Regions from separate parts of the Candidatus Pantoea symbiotica genome, predicted to be linked through region 1. Evidence: riboswitches for the same ligand, from Rfam matches in the RefSeq annotation. Region 1 holds a riboswitch; each other region holds the start of a gene.
What was found. A riboswitch is a leader RNA that binds a small molecule or an ion and turns the genes downstream of it on or off. The one in region 1 is predicted to bind thiamine pyrophosphate.
Positions count from the first base shown of each region.

Region 2: it holds a riboswitch for thiamine pyrophosphate, as region 1 does, so the genes downstream of both, thiC (phosphomethylpyrimidine synthase ThiC) here and ACXIZX_RS24535 (FAD-dependent oxidoreductase) in region 1, are expected to answer to the same signal.
Region 3: it holds a riboswitch for thiamine pyrophosphate, as region 1 does, so the genes downstream of both, thiB (thiamine ABC transporter substrate binding subunit) here and ACXIZX_RS24535 (FAD-dependent oxidoreductase) in region 1, are expected to answer to the same signal.
Region 4: it holds a riboswitch for thiamine pyrophosphate, as region 1 does, so the genes downstream of both, thiM (hydroxyethylthiazole kinase) here and ACXIZX_RS24535 (FAD-dependent oxidoreductase) in region 1, are expected to answer to the same signal.

Region 1 is NZ_JBSZHR010000003.1:838,339-842,894, reverse strand. It holds gene ACXIZX_RS24550 (ThiF family adenylyltransferase) at 1-876, opposite strand, end outside; gene ACXIZX_RS24545 (thiazole synthase) at 888-1,646, opposite strand; gene thiS (sulfur carrier protein ThiS) at 1,650-1,847, opposite strand; gene ACXIZX_RS24535 (FAD-dependent oxidoreductase) at 1,831-2,775, opposite strand; TPP riboswitch at 2,905-3,024, opposite strand; gene ACXIZX_RS24530 (6,7-dimethyl-8-ribityllumazine synthase) at 3,200-3,637, shown strand; gene ACXIZX_RS24525 (MFS transporter) at 3,731-4,556, opposite strand, start outside.
Region 2 is NZ_JBSZHR010000002.1:4,282,184-4,286,739, reverse strand. It holds gene hemE (uroporphyrinogen decarboxylase) at 1-912, opposite strand, end outside; gene nudC (NAD(+) diphosphatase) at 952-1,725, opposite strand; gene rsd (sigma D regulator) at 1,814-2,320, shown strand; TPP riboswitch at 2,556-2,656, shown strand; gene thiC (phosphomethylpyrimidine synthase ThiC) at 2,747-4,556, shown strand, end outside.
Region 3 is NZ_JBSZHR010000002.1:466,743-471,298, forward strand. It holds gene thiP (thiamine/thiamine pyrophosphate ABC transporter permease ThiP) at 1-969, opposite strand, end outside; gene thiB (thiamine ABC transporter substrate binding subunit) at 969-1,955, opposite strand; TPP riboswitch at 2,002-2,097, opposite strand; gene sgrR (HTH-type transcriptional regulator SgrR) at 2,212-3,873, opposite strand; gene ACXIZX_RS02760 (MFS transporter) at 4,129-4,556, shown strand, end outside.
Region 4 is NZ_JBSZHR010000002.1:2,536,546-2,541,101, reverse strand. It holds gene ACXIZX_RS12380 (family 20 glycosylhydrolase) at 1-1,145, opposite strand, end outside; gene chiP (chitoporin ChiP) at 1,197-2,594, opposite strand; TPP riboswitch at 2,863-2,958, shown strand; gene thiM (hydroxyethylthiazole kinase) at 2,992-3,777, shown strand; gene thiD (bifunctional hydroxymethylpyrimidine kinase/phosphomethylpyrimidine kinase) at 3,774-4,556, shown strand, end outside.

The DNA of each region.
Region 1 (4,556 bases):
GCACACCAGCACGATGCGCTGTTGGGCGGGCGGCTGCCACGCCGCAATCGCCTGCGGCAAGATGCGCTCAACGCCATCCGCCACGCTGACCGGCGCTTCTTCACAGCTGCGCAGCTCGACAATGCAGTCATCGGCGGCAAGCATTGACGGGTCGATAAACGGCACCGCATGTTCCGGCTCTTCCGCATCATCAAAGCGGAACTGGCGGAAATGCCAGTTCACGAAGTCGCAATTCACCAGACAACCAAGCGGTGAAGGCTGTAACTCCAGCAGCACGCTGAGCGCCATCTGCGCCTGCATCGCGCCGAGCGTCGCCACCGCCGGGCCCATTACGCCGGCGGTGTTGCAGTTCGCCGCCGATGACGGCAAGCGCGGAAATACCGCGCGATAGCTCGGCGATCCGCCACAGAATCCACCGACGTAACCTTGCCTGCCCAACACCGAGGCGCTGATCAGCGGAATACCCGCCTTCATGCAGGCATCCGAAAGTTGATAGGTGACGGCAAAGTTATCGGCGGCATCGATCACCAGATCGCAGCCCGCGAGCGCCTGCTGCACATTGCTAGCGCTCAGCGACTGCTGCACTGCTTCTATCTGCACTTGCGGATTACGCTGCTGCAATGCCTGCTGCGCGCGCAGCACTTTGGGCTGGTCGATATCCTGCTCAGTAAACAGCGTTTGCCGATGCAGGTTATGTAGCGCCACCACATCGTCGTCATACAGTCGAATATGGCCAACACCCGCGCCCACCAGCTGCGGCAATAACGTGGCGCCCAATCCGCCCGCACCCGCCACCAGCACGCGCGCGTCGAGCAGCTTCTGCTGCCCTGCTTCGCCGATTTCCGGCAGCATCATCTGGCGTTGATAACGTTGCATGTTTTCCTGCCTCAACTCAGATTTGCCAGGCCAAAGATCGGCGTGGAAGCGGCTGCCATATCGCGCTTCTCCATCAATCCGGCAGCGCGCGCGGCTTGCCCGGCTTCAATCGCCAAACGGAAGGCGTTGGCCATGCCGATCGGATCGCCCGCTTTGGCGACGGCGGTGTTAAGCAGAATGCCATCGAAGCCCATCTCCATCGCCTGCGCCGCCTGCGACGGCGCGCCAATGCCAGCATCAATGATCAGCGGAATGTCACTGAACCACGCACGCATGGCGCGCAGACCGTCGATGTTGCGCAAGCCCTGACCGGAACCAATCGGCGCGCCCCACGGCATCAACAGTTCGCAGCCCGCCGCCAGCAGCTTTTCGCCAACGATCAGATCTTCAGTGGTGTACGGAAACACCTGAAAACCCTCTGCGCTGAGGATGCGCGCGGCTTCAACCAGTGCGAAGGGATCGGGCTGCAGTGTGTCGGCGTGACCAATCACTTCCAGCTTGATCCACGCGGTGTTGAACAGTTCGCGCGCCATGTGCGCGGTGGTGACGGCTTCTTTCACCGTGTGACAACCGGCGGTATTCGGTAACACGCGGATGTTGAGGCCGGTCAGCAGTTCGCGGAAAGCCGCGCCCGCCGCGCCTTCGCGCCGCAAACTGACGGTGATGATATCGGTGCCGGAGGCGGCAATCGCCTGCTGCAAAATGGCGGGCGAAGGATAACCGGCGGTGCCAAGCAGGAAGCGTGATTGTGGGTCAAAATCGTAAAACATCGCTTAACCTCCCTGCATCGGTGACAGCACTTCAAGCTGGCAACCTTCATCCAGCAACTGCGTGTGGTACTGGCTTTTTGGCACAAACGCACCGTTGTAGGCGGTGGCGACGCAGGCCACGTCGATTTGCTGCTCGATCAGCAATTCGCTCAGGCTTTTTGCCTGCGTGCTGATGAGGCGGCCGTTAAGCTGAATGTTCATTTTTAAGTTCCCCAGAAAGACGCTGCATCAGCTGCTCTGCCAGCATCGGTGCCAGCAGAAAACCGTGGCGATACATGCCGTTGAGATAAAAGATGTGATTGTGATAGTGGATTTCCGGCAGATTCGCCGGATAAGCCGGACGCAGCCCACTGCCGCTTTCAATGACGCGCGCTTCGGCTAAGGCCGGATGGATGGCGTAGGCGGCGCTGAGCAACTCCATCATGGCGCGCGCGCTGATGGCACTGGCATCGTCGCTCTCGATCATGGTGGCGCCGAGCATAAAGTGGCCACCGCGACGCGGCACCAGATAGCAGGGAAAACGCGGATGCAGCAGACGAATCGGGCGGGAAAACTGCACTTCTTCGCTGTGCAGAATCAGCATTTCGCCGCGCACCGCACGCAGGCGCGGCAGTTCCGGCGCGGCGTGGATGCCGCGACAATCGATAATCTGGCCGCTCGGCGCGTGATTGTTGAATGGCACGCCGTGGGCGATCAGCTTGTCTCGCATCTCCTGCAACGCCAGACGCGGATCGAGATGCGCTTCCCCGGCGAAAAACAGACCGCGCGCAAAGCGCCCTTCCAGCGCCGGTTCGATATCGGCGGGATCGACCCATTGGTGCTGCTCGGTCATACGGGCGAAACGGTTGAGTTCCTGGCTATCGCGCGGCGGCGCAACCACCAACGTGCCCTGATGCTTGACGCTGCTGACGCGCTGTTGCCACCATGCGGCGGCGTGTTGTCCTAGGGTGATGACGTCGCGCGGCGCACTTTCGGCTTCACACCAGGGCGCCAGCATGCCGCCAGCAAACCACGATGCCGGGCGACGCGCATCATCGCCAATCACCTCGACGTCTTCGCCGCGTTCCGCCAGCAAGGTAGCCACGCACAAACCCGCCACGCCGCAGCCGAGCACGCTCCAGCGGCTCACAGCGCCGGTTCCGGGATGTTCAAAAAGGGGGAATTCACATCGGCCTCTCAGTGTTAGCTGAGACCCGCAGATACAGGAGAAGGGAAATGGCGCAACCATCGAGCTTGCCTGAGCGCCAGACAGCCCAAAGAACAAGACTGTCAGTCTTCCTACGCCAGTATCAACTGGGTCAGGTTCAAAGGGTCGCTAAGCCGCGCAGTGCGCTATTAGCCTCTCAGTCTCTTTGGCGAGACTCCCCCGACGCGTCTATTTGTATTGCAGGCGATGGTCGCCGTCAAGCGCGGAATAACCAGATCGTTTACAGGGAAATAAGCAGCAAGGCATTTATCGCTACCTGGGCTTTGTGGATCACAAACGTAACATATGGTATACAAACACATTATTTTATGCGCAAGAACCAATTACAGGTGATGTCGGAATATCCATGAAGAATATTAAAATTGCATTTATTAAAGCCGGCTGGCACAAAGAAATTGTCCATAATGCCCTGGTGGGTTTTGAAAAAGAATTAGCCGATCAATCCGTAGAAGCAGAATTAAAAGTGCTTGAAGTGCCTGGCGCATTTGAAATGCCGCTGCTGGCTAAGCGTCTGGCCGAAACCGGCAAATACGATGCGATTGTCTGCGCCGCGCTGGTGGTTGACGGCGGTATCTATCGCCATGATTTCGTTGCCGCTGCGGTGGTTGATGGCCTGATGAATGTGCAGCTGACCACCAATGTGCCGGTGTTCTCCGTGTCATTAACGCCGCATAATTTCCAGCCGGTTGATGTTATCGAAAACTTCTATACCGAGCATTTTATTAAGAAAGGCAAAGAAGCGGCGCGCGCTGCGCTAGCTATTCACAATCTGTCGATTGATTGATGCATTAAAAAGGGAGCACCTCATCAGGCGCTCCCTTTTATTTAATATGACTTTCTACTGTTAATATTCAGAATAGTGCCAGCCTCGCTTCACTCAGTGTTTCACACTCATCAAATGATTTTCTTTCATAGGTCGGCGCGTTTCAGATGGATTGATATCGCACTCTTTCGGCAGTAACAGCGTAAAGATTCCCGCGATCACCAGCGAACCCGCCAGCCAGCAAATCGCCACATTTTGGCTATACAGCAGCGTCATGATCCCGACTAAGTACGGTCCGCAGAATCCACCCAGATTACCCAACCCATTGATTACGCCACGCGCGCTGCCCGCCACTTCTGGCGCAGCGATACGTCCGGGAATCGACCAGAACGGGCTGGTTGCCGCTTTGAGGAAGAAGCCGCACACCACCAGCGCGATATAGGCGGCGGCGACGTTGTCATGCAGCACCACCGACGCCAGCAAGGCGGCAGCAAAGCAGAACAGCGACACCATCACCCACAAACGGCGCTTGCCGGTGCGATCGCTTAACCATGAAATGGCGTAGATGCCGAGCACCGTCGCCACAAAAGGAATCGCTGCCAGCAGGCCGACGCCCGCCATATTGGTGCCGGTGAGATTTTTCAGGATACTCGGCAGCCACAGCGTGTAACCGTAATCGCCGGTTTGATAGAAGAAGTTGAGCGCCACCAACTTCATCAGGCCCGAGTTGCGAAACACCGCTTTCAACGGCGCTTTGCTGATCGGTTCCTTTTGCAGATGCTGTGCCTTTTCGCGCGCCAGTTCGCGCAACAAATATTCCTTTTCACGTGCCGGTAACCAGCGCGCCTCTTCAGGACGATCGGCGATCACCAGCCACCACACCAGCAGCACTACGGCGGAAAGCAGGCCTTCAATAATGAACAGCCAGCGCCAGTCAAGC
Region 2 (4,556 bases), on a different contig from region 1:
AATGCGCGCAGGCGGTGCATACAGCATGGAAGGATCCATGTTGCCTTGCAGTGCCACTTTGTCACCCACGCGACGACGCGCATCGGCGATATCGGTGGTCCAGTCGAGCCCCAGCGCATCACAGCCAGTCGCGGCTATCGCTTCCAGCCATTGGCCGCCACCTTTGGTGAACAGCGTAATAGGTACACGACGACCTTCATTCTCGTGCAGCACGCTATCGACTATTTTGTGCATGTAGTAAAGCGAGAATTCGCGATAGTCGCGTCCGGTCAGCACGCCGCCCCATGTGTCGAACACCATGATCGACTGCGCGCCAGCTTTGATCTGCGCATTGAGATAAAGAATCACGCTATCGGCCAGCTTATCCAACAGCTTGTGCAGGGTTTGCGGCTCGGCGTACATCATCTTTTTGATTTTAGTGAAAGCTTTGCTGCTGCCGCCTTCAACCATGTAGGTTGCCAGCGTCCACGGGCTACCGGAGAAACCGATCAGCGGCACTTCGCCTTTCAGGTTGTGACGAATGGTACGCACCGCGTTCATCACATAACCGAGTTCTTGCTCTGGATCCGGCACCGGCAGCTTATCGACATCCGCACGGCAGGTGATCGGATTGGAGAAACGTGGGCCTTCGCCGGTCTCAAAGTAGAGCCCAAGTCCCATCGCATCTGGAATGGTGAGGATATCGCTGAAGAGGATTGCCGCATCCAGCGCATAGCGACGCAGCGGTTGCAGCGTGACTTCACACGCCAGCTCAGCATTCTTACACAGCGACATAAAATCACCGGCTTCAGCGCGCGTGGCTTTGTACTCCGGCAAATAGCGCCCAGCTTGTCGCATCATCCATACCGGCGTGACATCAACCGGCTGACGTAACAGGGCGCGCAGATAACGATCGTTCTTCAGTTCACTCATAATGGGCTCTCTCATGCTAAGGCCGGCAGTGTAGCATTTTCACGCCGTGCTGGCGCGACACAGGGCAACGGTATCTTCAATCAGGCGACGCGCCACCGTGCCGGGCGGCGGTAACAGCGGCAGATCGTCATAGCGATACCAACCGGCATCCAGCAGCTCTTTACCGTCGTGTTGCAGATCGCCGCCATCATATTCCGCCATATACGCCATCATCAGAGAGTGCGGGAACGGCCACGGCTGCGAGGTAACGTAGCGCACGTTTTTCACCCGCACGTTACTCTCCTCCATCACTTCCCGCGCCACCGCTTGTTCTAGCGTTTCGCCCACTTCGACGAAGCCGGCCAGAACGGTATAGATGTTGTTGCGATGGCGCGCATGATTGGCAAGCAGGATCTCATCGCCACGGCGAATGGCCACGATGATGCACGGCGCAATTTGCGGGTAATAGCGCTCGCGGCAGTGATTGCACAAGCAGGCAAATTCGCGTTTGCTGATGTGCATCTCATGGCCGCAATAGCCGCACCAGCGATGCGAGCGGTAAAACTCTGCCAGCTGCACGCCACGTCCGGCGATTTGGAACAGGCCAACATCTTCATCAATCAATTGACGCACAGAGCCCATGCTGTCCGGGCGCGGCTCGCGTACCAGCCAGACATTCTCGCCCTGCCACTCGCCAATCAAAATGCCGTTGCTGCCGTTCAGGCCAAAATCGCTGGCTAAGCCATGCGGCAATTCACCCTGCGGCATCCAAAGTTTTTGCTCATGGCTGACAACCCACCAACCAGCGTCTAAGCTTGAGATCTCACGTTGCATCTTAATCGTTGTCCTTAGCGTCAAATCGCACGCTGAAATCCTAATATTAAGTGTGTAATAAACAACTATAACCTACCTGGAGCCCCATATGCTTAACCAGTTAGAGAACCTGACAGAGCGTGTAGGTGGCAGAAATGAATTGGTGGATTCATGGCTGCGCGCCCGTCGACAGCTGCTCGTCACTTACTACGAGCTTATTGGCATGAAGCCACAAAAAGATGCGTTAACTGCGCTGGATGAACAGGCGCTCGATGCGTTTTGTCACAACCTGGTGGATTACCTGTCTACCGGCCATTTCAGCGTGTATGAACACATCATTAGTGAGATGCAGGGTGATAGCCCATTAATCGTGGCCGCGCAGATTTATCCGGCACTTGAGGCGAATACCGATCGCATCATGCAGCTCTACGACACCCATCTGCAGCAAGCGATTAACGATGATAATTGCGTGGATTTTCAGACCGCGCTCTCTGAAGTCGGCGAGGTGCTGGAATCGCGCTTTACGCTGGAAGATAAGTTGGTGCAGCTCGCCTGGGACAACCAGCTGGCGCGCCCGCCGGTTGCCAACGACAGCGTCATCGCCCGCCCGGCTTAGCATCCCGAAGATGTAAAAAACTTGTTATTCAAGAAAAGCCCTCTTATGCTGAATGGGCTTTTTTTATTTCTTCTTTCAGAAGTATGAAGAGTAAGGTTTTGCGGTTTAAGCGTAGCGTGCGCAGCCAGTTTGCACTCGGACAGCGCGCAGGGACCGGAGCGTACACGTAGTACGTGACGGTCACGAGCACTGCCCAGGTGCAAAATGGCAAGCAAAGTAGCTTAAACCACAAAACACAACCTTGTCGGAGTGCCCTCCGGGGCTGAGACCGTTAATTCGGGATCCGCGGAACCTGATCAGGTTAGTACCTGCGAAGGGAACAAGAGTAGACATCATCAGCACGTTGCAAGCTGGCGCCCAGCATCGTCGCTGTTACTCCTTCCGAACTCTGGACAAGCAACTTCCAACCTTTACCGGAAACTTGCTATGTCTGCTAAAACTTCTCGTCGTGAACAACGCGCTCAGGCGCAAGAATTTATCGATTCTCTGCAGGGAACCGCTTTCCCCAACTCCAAACGTATCTGGATCACTGGCAGCCGCGCGGATATTCGCGTGCCGATGCGTGAGATACAGCTCAGCCCGATGCACATCGGCGGCAGCAAAGAACATCCGCAATATGAGCCGAATGAAGCGGTGCCGGTTTATGACACCGCCGGTGCTTATGGCGATCCTCAAGCCACTATTGATGTGCATCAGGGACTTGCAAGACTACGCGCCAACTGGATCGAAGATCGTGGCGACAGCGAAACCATCCACCAGCTAAGTTCCAGCTACACGCAGCAACGTCTGGCCGATGAAGGCTTGGATCACCTGCGTTTTGAGCATCTGCCACAACCGCGCCGCGCCAAAGCGGGTCGCCGGGTTACCCAGCTGCACTATGCACGTCAGGGCATCATCACGCAGGAGATGGAGTTTATTGCGCTGCGCGAAAACATGGGCCGCGAGCGTATTCGCGGTGAAGTGCTGCTACAGCAGCATCCGGGCCACAGCTTTGGCGCTAATCTGCCGGAAAATATCACCGCTGAATTTGTCCGCCAGGAAGTCGCCAGCGGCCGCGCCATCATCCCTTCTAACATCAACCATCCCGAATCCGAACCGATGATCATTGGCCGCAACTTTCTGGTGAAGGTAAATGCCAATATTGGTAACTCGGCGGTGAGTTCATCAATTGAAGAAGAAGTAGAGAAGCTGGTGTGGTCGACGCGCTGGGGCGCAGACACCGTGATGGACCTCTCAACCGGCCGCTACATTCATGAAACGCGCGAGTGGATTTTGCGAAACAGCCCGGTGCCAATTGGTACAGTGCCGATTTATCAGGCGCTGGAAAAGGTGAACGGCATTGCAGAAGATCTCAACTGGGAGATTTTCCGCGACACGCTGCTGGAGCAAGCGGAACAAGGTGTCGACTACTTCACCATTCACGCTGGCGTGCTACTGCGCTACGTGCCGATGACGGCCAAACGCCTGACCGGCATTGTGTCGCGCGGCGGCTCGATCATGGCGAAATGGTGCCTGTCACATCACACCGAAAGTTTCCTCTATCTGCACTTCCGCGAGATTTGTGAAATTTGTGCCGCCTACGATGTGGCACTGTCGCTCGGCGACGGCCTGCGTCCCGGCTCGATTCAGGATGCCAACGATGAGGCACAATTTGCCGAACTGCATACGCTGGGCGAACTGACTAAAATCGCCTGGGAATATGATGTGCAGGTGATGATTGAAGGTCCGGGCCATGTGCCGATGCAGATGATTCGTCGCAATATGACCGAACAGCTTGAGCATTGTCACGAAGCCCCGTTTTACACGCTTGGCCCGCTCACCACCGATATCGCGCCGGGCTACGACCATTTCACTTCTGGTATCGGCGCGGCCATGATTGGCTGGTTCGGCTGCGCCATGCTGTGCTACGTGACACCTAAAGAACACCTTGGTTTGCCGAATAAAGATGACGTGAAGCAGGGGCTGATCACCTACAAGATCGCCGCACACGCGGCGGATCTGGCGAAAGGTCATCCCGGTGCGCAGATCCGCGACAATGCGATGTCGAAAGCGCGTTTTGAATTTCGCTGGGAAGATCAGTTCAATCTGGCGCTCGATCCGCACACCGCACGCGCCTATCACGATGAAACTCTGCCGCAGGAATCGGGCAAAGTCGCGCACTTCTGTTCGATGTGCGGACCAAAATTCTGCTCAATGAAAATTACTCAGGAAGTGCGCGAGTTTGCCGCCCGCCAAC
Region 3 (4,556 bases), on a different contig from region 1:
GGTGGCTTGCCACAGCGCCGCTTGTTGCAGTGCACCGGCGACGCCGCCGCGCAAACCATCGACGATTACCGCCGCCAGTGGCGGTAACAGCAGCAGCAGCGCCAGGCCAATCAATACAGTATCGCTGATGCGCGCCTGCCATGAATCCTGCGGATCGCGCCAGCCGCGAATGTTCTGGCTGCCGGTGGGAATGGCTTTGCTAAAGCGCTGGCTCAGCAACACCAGCAGCAAACAGCAACCGAGCTGTAACAGCGCCAGCAGCGCCGCGCGGCCCGGATCGTAGTCGAAATTCAGCGCCTGATAGATCGCCAGTTCCAGCGTGGTGGCCTGCGGTCCGCCGCCCAGCGCCAGCACCGTGGCGAAGCTGGCGAAGCAGAGCATAAAGATCAGCGCCGCCGTCGGCAGAATCTGACGGCGTAGCCACGGCCATTCCAGCCAGCGAAACAGATTCCAGCCACGCAGGCCAAGCTGGGCGGCGACTTGCCGCTGCTCGCCGGGAATGCTCTCCAGCGCCTGTAACAGCAGGCGCGTCGCCAGCGGCAGGTTAAAGAAGACGTGCGCCAGCAGAATGCCCTGCAGGCCATACGGTGAAAAGTGGTAGTCAAAGCCAATGGCCGCGCACAGTTGCGCCAGCCAGCCGCTGCGACCGTAGACGCTGAGCAAGCCAAACACCGCCACCAGCACCGGCAGCACCAGCGTCATGGCGCACAGGCGCAGCAACAGATTGCGTCCCGGAAAACGGCGGCGATAGAGCGCGCGGGCCAGCAAGATTGCGGGCAGCACCGACAGCAGCGCCGACAGCAGCGCCTGCTCAAACGAGAACAGCAGCACATGATGCAGATAACTGTCGTCGAGCAGCGCACGCCAGTCGGTGGCCGGCGCAACCATCACCAATGCGCCAAACGCCAGCAGCGCCACCGCGCACAGCAACAGCGCGATGGCGCTACCGGGAATTAACCAGCCGGGCATTAACGGCTAACGGCGCTTTGCCATGCGCTGATCCACGCAGCACGATGGTCGGCCACTTCGGCTGGCGTGAATTGCAACGCCTTGGCGGGCACCTGCAGAGATTGATAACCGGCTGGCAGATCGCTTTTGATCACTGGATACATCCAGTTGCCGGTCGGAATGGTCTGCTGGAAGGCCGGAGAAACCATAAACTGCATGAACTGCTGCGCCAGCTTGGGCTGTTTGCTGCTGGCGAACTGTGCGGCAACTTCCACCTGCAAATAGTGGCCTTCGCTGAATTCGGCCGCAGCATAGTTCTCTTTCTTCTCTTCGATAATGTGATAAGCCGGAGAGGTGGTGTAGCTCAACACCAGATCGCCTTCGCCCTTCAGGAACAGGCCGTAAGCTTCGCTCCAGCCTTTGGTGACGGTAACGGTTTTTTGTGCCAGCTTCTGCCACGCGTCAGGCGCGTTATCGCCATAAACTTTTTGCATCCACAGCAGCAGGCCAAGGCCCGGCGTGCTGGTGCGCGGATCTTCATAAATCACGCGCCATTTTTCCGGGCTTTCGACCAGTTCCTTCAGGCTTTTCGGCGGATTCTTCATTTTGTTTTTATCGTAGACGAAGGCGAAGTAGCCATAATCGAACGGAATGAAGGTGTCGCTGTGCCAGCCATCTGGCAACGTTAATGCTTTGGTATCAACGCTGCTTTTGGCAAATAGCCCGGTTTTCTCCGCTGCCTGCACCAGATTGTTATCTAGTCCCAGCACCACATCGGCTTTGCTGTTTTTGCCTTCCATGCGCACACGATTAAGCAGTGATACGCCATCTTCCAGCGCTACGTAATTCAGTTCGCAGTCGCACTGCGCCTCAAAGGCTTTTTTTACCGCCGGGCCGGGGCCCCAATCGGCAGAGAACGAATCGTAGGTGTAAACGGTGAGAACCGGTTTGGCAGCGAAAGCCGGTGCCGCAACCAGCAGCAACACAGGCAGAACTTTGTTTAACACTTTGCGCTCCTTGAGGAGAAGATAAGTTGAGTCGCAAAGGATCTGAGGAGTGAGACATCTCAAATCCCTACGCCGGTATTAGCCGGATCAGGTTCGACGGGTTTCTCTCAGCCCTGATAGCAAGGCACCCCGTTGAGAACGGCTCATTCTAGTCATTTATGTGACAGCGCGAAAGGATCACTGGCTGGAAGTCTTAACGTATCCGAGTTGCGCACCTGGTCACCATAAATGGCGACCCTACAGATTTTGCTGCGTATCACAGCTCCGGAGGCGCAAACCAGGCTGATTTGAAGTCAAACCAGCCGAGCGTATTGAGGCGCACGCCGCGCATACTGCGCTGTCCTTCCAGCAGCAGCCAGTGATGGAACAGCGGATGCAGATAGTCGCTGTCGATCAGCTGTTTACTCCAATCCGCCAAGGGTAAATCCTTTTGCCGCCAGCGCGCGGCATCGGCTTGCCAGTCAATGGGGATGCAGTGATGCATCAACGGCAGCTCAAACAGTTGGGCGAACAGCGCGTACTCGAGCGGCAAGGTAAAGTTGACGCTGCCGAGCCAGATGTCACTTTCACCTTCGCCCTCGAACCACTCTTCGTAGCTCACAACGCGGGTGATTAGCTCAACACCTTGCTGCGCCAGCAGCGGTCGCAGCGCGTTGGCGATACCTTCATGCTCAACGTGATGGCTGTACCAGCTCAGCGTCAGTTGGGTTAAACCTGCTGGCTTGTCGGCGGGCGTGAGATCGCGGCGATGGTGCCAGCGTGGCAGCAAGCCATAAGCGGGGAACCAGTAACGCTGATAGCCGACGCCAGCATGATTCAATAAGGCGATTGGATTAAACAGATAACTCACCCAGCGGCGGAAATGCGCATCGCGGCCCAATGCGGAGCGCTGATCGTAAAGCAGAAAGTAGCAGCCTTCTTCCAGACGGCTCTCTTCCGATTTTTCATCGGCGGTTTCGCCTTGCAGTTTGACTCCGGCGTACACCAGTTCATCGCTGATCTCCGGCAGCACCCAAATTGACACATCGTCAATCAGCGCGCGATAGCCAAAGTAATCATCGAAAGCGGCGATCTTCAGCTGCGTTTGCTGATTGCGCACCACGCTGTACGGGCCGGTGCCAATCGGCTGGCGGGCAAACTGACGCAGCGTTGGCCATTCGCGCGGCAGGATCATCGCGCTGACGCTGGCCAGCAGCCATGGCAACCAATCGTCCGGCTGGCTCAGATGGATATCCAGCGTCCAGGGCGCGGGCGAATCCAGTTTACTGATGTGAGAAAACAGCGGCTGGCTGCGCACGCGTTCCAGCGAAGCAATCACATCCTCCATTTCCAGCTCACGACCATGATGAAAACGGATCGCCGGGCGCAGGAAGAAGCGCCACTGCAGCGGCGAGGTTTGCTGCCAGTGATGGGCGATATCGGGTTCGATTTCCCCCTTTTCCTCATTTATGCGCATCAGGCCGTTGAAAATTTGTCGCGCCAGATGGGTTTCCGAGCGGCGCAGCGGCGAACCGGGCAGCAGATTGGGCAGCGGACGGTAATAGAGTACGCGCAGAATGTGTTTGCCCTGGCGGAAGCTGCGACCTAAATGCGCCGCGATCATTTGGCGCACCTGATTTTTATCACCCACCAGCTGCACTAACTGTTCGATGCGATCCTGCTCCAATAGATCCTCAGCACGCTGCTGCTGGAGCGCCAGGCCGGTATAGCAGAAACTCAGCATCGAGCGCTTGCCGCGTCCCGCTTCCGCCTGCCAAATCAGCCAGCCTTCACTCTGCATGGCGTTAAGCAGGTTACGCATATGCCGGCGCGAGCAGTGCAGCAGATCCGCCAGCTCGTTGAGCGTGGTTTCCTGATCCTGCCCCTGACAGCTTTGCCATAAGCGGATGAATTGCTGCTGCAAACGTGATGAGGACATAAAAGGGGAACTCCTTGTCAGAATCGCTCAGTTTTTCCTGCCTCATATTAGAGGCATACTGCACGGTAATGGAAGAGCGGGAGGCATTCAGCAACGAATGGCGCTCTGCCAGCGGTTCCGCCGACGTGGAACCTCTTTCTGAGTAGGGTGCATTTTCACCGCCAGCAGCGCTTTATCTGCTGGCTTTTTTCGTTTTGCTGTAGAATCTTCTACCCTCATTTCTCTACCTTTTTTTATCCGCAAAGGGATTTCTGCATGAAATCGCTGTTAACGCGTCAACGTCGCATCAATCCGGTCTATCTCTCATTTATGGCAGTGTCGTTTATGACCGGCGTGGCCGGTGCGCTGCAGGCGCCGACGCTGAGCCTGTTTCTGACGCGTGAAGTGCAGGTGAGTCCATTCTGGGTCGGCTTATTCTTTACCATCAATGCGATCGCCGGGATTGTGATTAGCCTGCTGATGGCGAAACGCTCCGATAACCAGGGCGATCGCCGCAACCTGATTCTGTTTTGCTGCCTGATGGCGACGCTGAATGCGCTGCTGTTTGCCTTCAATCGCCACTATTTAACGCTGGTGACGCTGGGCGTGTTTTTGTCGGCGCTGGCCAGCGTGTCGATTCCGCAGGTGTTCGCCCTCGCGCGGGAATATGCCGATCAATCAGCGCGCGAAGTGGTGATGTTCAG
Region 4 (4,556 bases), on a different contig from region 1:
TCGATACGCCAGGCTTCATCATCGGTCAGGTGGAAGTGGAATTTATTCATCTTCCATGCCGCCATCTGATCGAGCATACGCAGCACCGCTTGCTTGCTGTGGAAGTTACGCGCCACATCGAGGAAGGCGCCGCGATAGGCAAAGCGCGGGGCATCTTTCGCCTCGAGCGTGGCGATAATTGGTTTGCCTTCAGCGGGTACCAGCGAGAGTAGCGACATCAAGCCGTAATAAACGCCAGCCTGGTCGTAACCAATGATATCGGTACCGCGTGGTGTGATGCGCAGTTCATAAGCACCAGAAACCGCATCTGCGCCACGGAAATGATTAACGGCGATACGAGTATGAACGGCATAACCCGCTGACTGCTGTTTGAGCCCCATCAAATCGAAACGCTGCTTAACCGCATCCGCTTGATTGCTTGCCAGCACTTCAAGATGCAAGGCGACGCCACGGCTCAGATCAACATCGGCAGCATGAACTTTCACCGAGCGCGGCGTTGGGGTGATTTGTCCGCGCAACGCGTTAGCAGGCAGTTGCGCCACATCGGCATTCTTCGTGAAACGACTTTGCGGCAGCATCAGCACGTTTTTATCGTCGACGATGCGCTTCCATTGTTCGCCAAACGGCTTAACGAAGTCGCTGAGGTTTTCGGTATCGGTGCTGGTGATGATTTTTGGCGAGGCATTGGCGGCGGTGACGTACCAACGCGGCATCACGTCAGTGATAAACAGCTGCCAGTATTCATTCACGATCGGGATCTCAATCGACTCGCCAGCCGCGATGCCTTTGAATTTTTCCGTGGGTTCCAGGCGGGTGAGATCCCCGACGATGTGCGTCATTTTGAACTGATCGTTATCGACCCGCAGCGTTTCGTGCACGTTGCTCATGTAGATCGCCCAGTTTTTACTGGTGAGCGCCGGGCCGTTGTTGGTCAGCGTGATGGTGGCGGTATTGCAGGATGCCCAATCGGCGCCGAGTTTCGCGCAGTTCACGCCGTGATCGGCCGCCTGGTTGTCAGTGACCTGATACTGCACGCCGAACTGGCTGATTTGGTCGACGACCTGCTGATTACTGCGCGGGGATGAACTGCAGGCGGCAAGGCCCATCACGCTCAGCGCCAGTAAACTAATTTTTAACTTTTTCATACTGTTATCCTTCTCCACGGAGGTAAGTCTCTGGCTCCTGCCAGATCGGGGTCAAAACAGGGTGAATGGCGCGACGACCATAAATTTGATGTCTTTTTCGTCCTGGAAGATGTTGCCGTAACCGCCGCTGTAGCTGGGAAGATCGCTGTGATTGTCGTAGCGGGTGTAATGCAGTTTGAATTGCGTGTCTTTGGCGCGGCCTTGCTGGATGGTGTAAACCAGGTCCATGCTCCACGCCGACTCTTTCAGGCGCTGGTTTTGGTCGTAAATCGGATTGGTGGAAGGCTTCGCGTCCCAGCCATAGGCGTATGAAGTGCCGACTTGCCAGCCGGGAAATTGCCAGTGCCCAAGATCGACCATCACACCGGCGAACAACGCTTTCTCACCGTTGGCGTTCCAGTCAGAGCGGGAATCCCACCACACATCCATGCGGCCATTCGAGCTGGCATAGGACGGCGTCATACGCTGCAGGAAGAAGCCCTGATTACCTTCGGCTTTTACCCATGTGCCTTCGAGACGGAAATCGAACGCGCCCATCGTGTAGCCGAACGTCAGCGCCTGCAGCCAGGCGAGGCCATCGTAAACATCGTTGACCTGGCCCACGCCGCTGTTGTCACGATCTTTCGCGCCGTAAAACTGATAGCTGGTGCGCAATGGCGCATCGGCCAGCGGCAACTGATAAGAGGCTTTGGCAAAATACTGATCCATGTAATTCGCCGCCTGGCCGTATGCGCCTTCCAGCACCAGCGAGTTTTTGAAATCGTATTTGGCACCAAAGGATTGCAGCCACGGAATCTCCGTCACGCCATCGGCCTTGCGGAAGTTGTACATGTCGCGATACCACGGCGCTTTGTATTCGTCCGTCCACATCCAGGAGACGGAAAGGGCGCCCGCATCGCTAAAATCGAAGACGGTGCCAGCCTCAACACCGCGATAGGTGCCGGGCAGGAAACTCCAGTGCGGTGCCAGTAGCGTCTGCCCGCTGGGTTGCAGATAGCCGGCGCGCAGCCAGTTATCCTGCCATTTTGCCTTGATCGCCGCTTTATAAAGACTTAAGCCGCTCTTATCACCGCTCCAGTCCTCATCCCAGCGCGTACGGGCGTTGCTGAAACCAATTTCATTCGGTGCTGCCGGGCCGCCATTACTTAACTCCACTGCGCCAAATGCCGCAAGATCGAGGCCAATCACATCACCGGCATAACCGGATGAGAAGTCGAGATTGGCGTTAGCAGAGGCGTGATGCAGATTGGCATCATACTGACCGTACGCGCCTTTTTGCGGATCCATCTCTTTGCGATCGCGCTGACGTTGCCAGTAAAACAGGTTGCCAGTGAGCGATGAGTCTTCGACAAAACCCGTGGCGTGGGCAGAGGGAACAGGCACAAAAGTACCGGCAAACAGGGCAGAGATAATAGCCGCAGAGAGCGGGGCGCGTGGAATCCGACGCATAGCAAATCCTCCGTGATGCTTCCATGAACAATTAATAAATCCGTATTGTTTCGTCATGAAACAAGTTGCGAGGGATGCTATTTTTCGCGACGCGAATTATCAATGGAATTTATTACAAAATATGACATGGCACGCAAAAAGAAGGGTTTTTAAGGACTTTATTCAATCAGTTAGATGAACGCGTAAAATGTAACTTTTCGAGCAAGATCCACAGAGAAAGTGGCGATTGCTTGCTTTAATCTGGCTTGTTCCCTATGCTCGCCAACGTAGTTTTGACTCGGGGTGCCCCTCTAATACAGGGCTGAGATACACCCGCTGACCTGATCTGGATAATGCCAGCGTAGGGAAGTCAGATGCCTGACCGCATTCGCCTTCTTGATCGCCGGTTGGGAGCCTTATGAAACAGCCTGACCTTCTTTCCCCCGCGCAACTCGCGCACTCTTTGCAACTGCTGCGTCAGCAAGCGCCGCTGGTGCACTGCATGACCAATGACGTGGTGCAAACCTTTACCGCTAACGTGCTGCTGGCACTGCAAGTCTCGCCCGCGATGGTGATCGATCCTGAGGAAGCGGCGCAGTTTGCCGGTTTTGCCGATGCGGTGTTGATCAACGTAGGCACCTTAACCTGCGATCGTCGTGATGCGATGCTGGCGGCGGTGCAAGCAGCGCAAGCGGCAGGCACGCCGTGGACGCTGGATCCGGTGGCGGTCGGCGCATTAAGCCTGCGCACCGCCTTCTGCCAGCAGTTGCTGAGCCTGCAACCGGCAGCGATTCGCGGTAACGCTTCAGAAATTCTCGCTCTGGCGCATCAGGCCACCGGCGGACGCGGCGTCGACAGCCTGCATCAGGCCGATGCCGCGCTGAGCGCCGCTCAGCAGCTGGCGCGTGATTTCAACACAATTGTGGCGGTGACCGGTGAAGTCGATTACGTCACCGATGGCTTGCAGACATTCTCGATTCCCGGTGGCAGCCCGCTGATGACGCGCGTGGTTGGTACAGGTTGCGCGTTGTCAGCGGTGGTGGCGGCCTTCACCAGCTTGCCAGGCGATCGCCTGCAACATGTGGCTGCGGCTTGCCGCGTGATGTCGTTGGCCGGTGAGCTGACAGCACGCCAGGTTTCAGGGCCGGGCAGCTTTGTCGCCACCTTCCTCGATACGCTGTGGACGCTGGAGGTGAAAGCATGAAACGCATCAACGCCTTGACCATTGCCGGCACCGATCCGAGCGGCGGCGCGGGTATTCAGGCCGATCTCAAAGCCTTCTCCGCATTGGGCGCTTATGGCACCAGCGTTATTACCGCGCTGGTGGCGCAAAACACCTGTGGCGTGCAGTCGGTCTATCGCATCGAACCGGATTTTGTCGGCGCACAGCTCGATTCGGTGCTGGATGATGTGCGCATTGATGCCGCGAAGATCGGCATGTTGTCCGAAACCGCGATAGTCGAGGTGGTCGCCGAGCGGCTGAAACGGGCCAGCCTGCCGTTTGTGGTGCTGGATACGGTGATGATTGCCAAAAGCGGCGATGCGCTATTGTCGCCAGATGCCGTAGCCAGCGTGCGTGAATTGCTGCTGCCGCAGGTCTCGCTGATCACGCCGAACCTGCCGGAAGCCGCGGCGCTGCTGGGACGCGCTATGGCGCAGGATGAGAAGACCATGTTGCAGCAGGGCGATGCGCTGCTCGATCTCGGCTGTGAAGCGGTGCTGATGAAGGGTGGGCATCTCAGCGATGCCGAAAGTCCGGATTGGCTGATTACCCGCGACGGACGCCAGCGCTTTACCGCGCCGCGTGTTAATACGCGCCACACGCACGGCACCGGTTGCTCGCTCTCCGCCGCACTGGCGGCGTTGCGTCCGCGTCATGATGATTGGGCGGCAACGGTGGCCGAAGCCAAGGCGTGGCTACAACAGGCGCTGTTGCACGCCGATTCGCTGGAGGTCGGTAAAGGCATTGGGCCGGTGCACCAT